2 regions of the Pseudoalteromonas sp. R86517 genome follow, and region 2 is predicted to be linked to the other one. Evidence: predicted binding sites of a transcription regulator. Region 2 holds the regulator's gene; the other holds the start of a gene.
The links. Region 2 encodes LexA, which represses DNA repair genes until DNA is damaged. Its sites were predicted from a motif close to TACTGTATNNNNATACAGTA; they were not measured.
Positions count from the first base shown of each region.

Region 1 (3,199 bases), 1.0 Mb from region 2:
CATCAAGGCCCTCTAAAATATCAAGCATACCCGCTTGTTGTTGCTCAGTATCTACGTCACTAAAAGTGAGTTTACCTGGCCACTGCCTGCCAAAGTGTGGGGTAGAGCGATTAGGCCAATGCAATTGGTATAAATCTATGTAGTCGGTTTGTAGGCGTTTAAGCGAGTTATCTACGGCCTCAATGACAGCGCTGCGTGTTATATCGCCGCCATCTCGTACCCACGACAAGCCATTGCCTGCAATTTTGGTCGCCAATACAATATCACCGCGCTTTTGCGCATTGCGACTTAGCCAGTTACCTATAATTTGCTCTGTTTTACCGTAGGTCTCTGGTGAAGGAGGAACGGCATACATTTCGGCAGTATCAATAAAATTAACGCCTTGTGCCAAGGCATAAGCTATTTGCTCATCGGCGTCTTGTTGGGTATTTTGTTTACCCCAAGTCATGCTGCCTAAGCATACTCTAGAAACATCAACACCGCTGCTGCCTAACGGACTGTATTGCATTTAAAATCCTTAAATTATGTAAGATCTTGAGAGTGGATAATTAATACCAATTCGCAATAAAACCTAATTAAGCGAATTGGTGTAGTGCCGATAGTAATGGCTCTGAAATCGCCGCTTTTTGTCCTGTTTTAAAGTCAAACATAACAACTTGAGAATAGCCTGTGGTAGTAATAGCTTGCTGAGCATGGCTAAATACAGAGTAATTCATCATAAAACGGTCGCTTTTTATATCTGAAATAGTAATACCTACGGTTAAGGTATCTGGGAAGGTCACTGGACGTTTATAGCGAATATTGTTTTCACTAATGACCGGGCCTATTCCACCTGGTTTTATCGTATCAAACTGATTTATTTTATTTAGAAAATCGATACGCGCAATTTCAAAATAACGCAAGTACACCACGTTGTTAACATGTTGTAGGGCGTCCATATCGGCCCATGCTACGGTGATATCGGTATGAATAGGGTGCTGATCTTTGAACCTTTGCATGTATGTGTACTCTTAGTTTTAAATGAATGAGGTTATCAATATGGTGTTTGTAGCTCAAGACAATAAATGCCATGTTTTTTTATAAGATGATTGTACCTATTTATTTTTAGGACTACAGTTAAATAACACAGACAACACACACACGAGAACACACATGCAAAATATAATTAATTGGGCTTTAGCCAGTTTAGTTTTTATAGCGTCTTTTGCTTGCTATGCAATGGGTAATGCCTCCGGCGGCATAATGCTTTTAGCTGCGGGGTTTTTATTGGAGTTTGTTTTTTGGCTACATTGCTTTAAAAAATCAAAGCGCTTTAAGCAGCCGTTTTAAAAAAGCGGTTTAAAGCTTGCACGGTTTAACGCGCTACACCTAGTCGCGCTTTAACTTTAGCAAGTTAAACAGGCTTTAATGGACTTGCTTAATGAAAGTGAATCCTTAATAATGGCTGTATAAATAAACAGTTGTTATGTGGTGATGAAAAAGTTTATTCATATCGACATGGACTGCTTTTATGCAGCGGTTGAAATGCGCGATAACCCCAAACTTGCCAGTGTGCCTTTAGCGATTGGTGGCAATAGCCGTCGTGGCGTGCTCTCTACAGCAAATTATATAGCGCGCGAATATGGTGTTCGCTCGGCTATGTCTAACTACCACGCTAAGCAATTATGTCCCGATTTAGTTATTGTGCCTGGGCGCATGGCGGTTTATAAAGAAATTTCTAACCAAATACGCGCTGTATTTAAACGCTACACCGATCAAATAGAGCCGCTGTCGCTTGATGAAGCTTACCTAGATGTAACCAACAGCACCGCATGCAAAGGCAGCGCAACGCTTATTGCTCAGCAAATTAGAGCAGATATTTATAACGATACTGGCCTTACTGCCTCTGCCGGAGTTGCCCCCATTAAGTTTATTGCCAAAATAGCCAGTGACGAAAATAAACCCAATGGCCAATTTGTGGTTTTACCGGATGAAGTTGATGCGTTTTTAAATAATTTACCGCTAGGTAAAATCCCTGGTGTGGGCAAAGTAACCCTCGAAAAGCTTAATTTAAAGGGGTTATACACAGGTAAAGACGTTCGCGAGAAAGGCGTTAATTGGATGCAGCAGCACGTGGGGAATTTTGGTGTATCGCTTTATCAAAAATGTGCTGGCGAATATATTGGTAAAGTAACCACTGAGCGAGTGCGTAAATCCCTTAGTGTTGAACACACCTATGAATACAATAAAAATAGCTTACAAGAATGTTTAGATCAGTTACCTAAATTACTGGAAGAGCTAACAGCGCGCCTTAATAAGCAACAGCTACAAAATCGTATTAATAAGCTAAGTGTAAAAGTGAAGTTTGCAAACTTTGTTGTTACCTCAGCGGATCAAGCCCATCATCAATTAAATACCGCTATTTTTACTGAATTACTCTCTAAGGCGTATCAACGGGGTATGCAGCAACCAGTGCGTTTATTAGGTATCGGAGTGGGTGTTAAAAATGAACCTAATTTAAATTTGCAACTGAGTATTCTTGATTAACTACACGCTTTTTTGCAATTTAGAGTGCTTTAGCAAAGTAATTTAAACGTGGAGCAAGCAGCGGCTACCTTTACTAAAAACTATATAGTGGTTGTTAATTTCTTCTTAAAATATGGAGTCACTTTAGTTAGCTGTAAAACCAAGTTGCCAGATTAAAATGAGCTGATCGCAGTTGGCTGGTTTTGTGTTTTTATATCAACGATAATAGCCCCTTATGTTTTCTAACAGGAGTTTTACTTATGGCATATCCTCAAGCGATAGCTGCACAATCACTTAGTGCAAGCTTTGACTCACTTTCTCACGATGCACTTATTATAATTAGTGATGACTTTTCTCAATTAGCCAATAACTCATTAAGTGATGCTATCGAATCACACGCTAAAGTAGATTCTCGTATTGGTAAACAAGTTACGTTTTTAGTGGTTGATAATGTACGCGTTGTTTTAGCACCTACTGGGCCGCTTAACCGCGATTACGATGATGTAAGGCGCTACTTTGATGCCGCTAAACTAGCGATTAACGAAGCAAAAGCCGCGGGCAGTGTAAACCCTGCTATTTACTTACCTAAATTACATACAGATGCGCGTTACCAGCATGCGTTAGAAGTGGCGTATTTAGGCGCATGCCAAGCATTATGGCAGCCTTTAGAGGCGCGCGAATACCACGGCGAAAG
Region 1 covers NZ_JAXHCB010000001.1:2,452,541-2,455,739, reverse strand. Annotated here, with positions in the region: gene SJY38_RS11035 (aldo/keto reductase) at 1-508, opposite strand, end outside; gene SJY38_RS11030 (thioesterase family protein) at 576-998, opposite strand; gene dinB (DNA polymerase IV) at 1,474-2,526, shown strand; gene SJY38_RS11020 (M17 family metallopeptidase) at 2,766-3,199, shown strand, end outside.
Region 1: the regulator LexA is predicted to act here: its motif matches at 1,443-1,462, upstream of dinB (DNA polymerase IV).

Region 2 (3,199 bases):
AGACAATGTCGGAAATTCAATTTTTAAATGTAGATCTAGAGCTTGAGTCTAAACAAGATATTAGCGCCCTGGTGGCAGACTTAAAGAAAAACGCGATGGTTTTGCATTATGACAAAGACGAATATCGTCAATTGGCGCGTATTGAAGCCTCAGGTGATATAACCACGCCAGACAAAGCAATCAACCACTTATGTGAATTAATAGAGTCGTGTTCACGTAATGCGCTTAAGCAGTGGCTAAGCTGTTCGCGCAGAACGTTTGATATAGGCTTTGAGTCGGGCACGTCACCTAAGTGTTTTAACCAAGCTCTACATGCAGATACACTGCTACGTATATCTGCCATTGGCGCTGGTATGGAAATAACGATTTACCCTATCGAAAAGTAGCCATAGTTAATTATTTGCGCTCGACAACCGCTGCGGTCATTTTTGATACGCAGCAAAGCTCGCCGCGGCTATTGGTTATTTTTATTTCCCATACAGAACTGCGCTTACCAATATGAAATGCACGAGTAACGGCGGTTAAAGTGCCATTTCGAGAGGCCTTTAAGTGGCTGGCGCTAATTTCCTGTCCAACACAATAAAATTTTGTAAAGTCCACGACAAAGTTAGCGGCGTAGCTTGCTACGGTTTCAGCAAGTACCACATTTGCGCCACCATGTACCATACCAATAGGGTTATGATGCTCAGGAATAGCAGGCATGGTAGCCACTAGGTAATCATCTCCTATTTCGGTTATTTCTATGCCCATGGTTTTCATCAGCGTGCCTTGGCCGTTTATTCCCTCATCTAACTGTTTGCAAAGCTCTAATGTGATGGGTTGATGCCAAATACTCATAATTACTCCTTTATATTGAAAGCAAATTTATAGCATTTTAAATACTGAACGTCTGTAATTACCTAAAATTTATCCAAGTGCGGTGTATTTAGCTATTTTAAAGCACAATTTAAATTTGCGATTTTTATTTAACTGTATATACTCACAGTTAAATGTACTGTATGGAAAACCAGTTGTATGCGACCATTAACTAAACGCCAAGCTCAAATACTCGAACTAATAAAAGTTTTTATTAAAGACACTGGTATGCCTCCTACACGTGCCGAAATTGCGCAAACACTCGGTTTTAAAAGTGCCAATGCCGCAGAAGAGCACTTAAAAGCGCTTGCCAAAAAAGGTGTTATTAAAATGAAACCAGGCGCAAGCCGTGGTATTCAATTGGTTGAAGAAGAGGAGCCTGAGCAACTAGGTCTACCATTAATAGGTAGAGTTGCAGCGGGTTCGCCTATTTTGGCGCAAGAACATGTTGAGAGTCACTGTAAAATAGACCCACTTATGTTTAAACCAGCCGCCGACTTTTTATTGCGTGTTAACGGCATGAGTATGAAAGATATAGGTATTATGGATGGCGACTTACTTGCTGTACACCGTACTCAAACAGCAGAAAACGGCCAAGTTGTGGTTGCACGAGTAGATGAAGACGTAACCGTAAAACGCCTAGAAAAAGCAGGCCGAAAAGTATTATTACACGCCGAAAACGAAGAGTTTACGCCAATTGAAGTAGACCTTGAAAACGAATCTTTTAATATTGAAGGGTTAGCCGTTGGCGTAATAAGAAATGCCGACTGGATGTAATTTTTAACTGTTTTTAAGTAATATCTATAAATGCGCACTTTTTAGTGTGCATTTTTGTTTTAAAAACAGACCTTCCACCATCTCAAAGCGCCCTAAAATTATTTAGGCTGTAAACTTTTTTTCACTCATACTTTTATCTTCCTAGGCGTGTTACATCCCTTAATTTTGCTCGTATCTTGGCTGTTAAATAACAATTTAATACGTCGTCATTTAGTCAATTTTAAAATATCACTTGATTGTTTTTTATACTAAAACTTGCTTGTTGTACGTTTTTTAGCTAATCATTAATGTGCTGGACTAACAATAACTCACAGCTTTTTAGTTATGAGAACACACAATATACACAAACCTTTTGTTGTCCTAGCGATACCAATCAAAAATAAGATTGGTTAAAAAATAAAAATAACGAATTGGCGTTTAAGCCGTATGCCTCTTCGCTTTGCATTCGCAATAGCATCAAAGGAGCCGTCACATGGGTAAACTGACCTCTACCTTGTGGCTTGTGTTGATTATGTTCCCGCAGCAAGTGCTGGCTAATAGCCAATACAATATGCGCAAGGGCGTAACCGATATAAGTAATAATGTATATCAGCTACACATGACCATATTTTTAATATGTTGTGTGATTGGGGTGATAGTGTTCGCAATAATGTTTTGGGCACTGATTCATCACCGTAAATCTAAAGGGGCAGTTCCTGCCCAATTTCATGAAAGTACCAAAGTAGAAATTCTTTGGACTGCCATTCCGTTTGTTATTTTAATTGCCATGGCAATCCCTGCCACTAAAACCCTCATTGCGATGGAAGATGCCAGTAAGGCCGACTTAACCATTAAAATTACAGGGTCACAGTGGAAGTGGCATTATGAATATATGGGCGAAGACGTAGAGTTTTATTCTATTTTATCTACCCCTCAAGACGAAATAGCCAACCTTGCTAATAAAAACCCTAATTATTTACTTGAGGTTGATAAACCTTTAGTACTGCCAATTAATCAAAAGGTGCGTTTTTTAATGACCTCTGATGATGTTATTCACTCTTGGTGGGTCCCCGATTTTGCCGTTAAAAAAGATGCCAATCCGGGGTTTATCAACGAAACGTGGACCAACATTAACGAAGAAGGTATTTACCGAGGGCAGTGTGCAGAGCTGTGCGGTAAAGATCATGGCTTTATGCCCGTGGTGGTTGAAGCTAAATCGCAAGAGGACTTTAACGCATGGCTTGCAGATGCTAAGCAAGCTAAGCAAAAAGCCGCACTTGCTGATGCAGCACTGCTTGAGACAACAATTCCTAAAGAAGAGCTAATGACACTAGGTGAGCAAGTGTATATGGCAAGTTGCGCTGCGTGTCATCAACCCACAGGTATGGGCTTACCGGGCGTATTTCCTGCGCTAAAAGGCAGCCCCATTGTTTTGGGTGATATAAAAGATCACATTGATGTAGTGATTCATGGCCGCCCAGGAACTGCAATGCAAGCATTTGCAAAGCAGCTCTCAATTAAACAACTTGCAGCGGTAATTACCTATAAACGTAATGCGTGGGGTAATGAAACGGGTGATGTCATCCAA
Region 2 covers NZ_JAXHCB010000001.1:3,487,464-3,490,662, forward strand. Annotated here, with positions in the region: gene SJY38_RS15765 (hypothetical protein) at 6-386, shown strand; gene SJY38_RS15770 (PaaI family thioesterase) at 397-837, opposite strand; gene lexA (transcriptional repressor LexA) at 1,015-1,632, shown strand; gene coxB (cytochrome c oxidase subunit II) at 2,105-3,199, shown strand, end outside.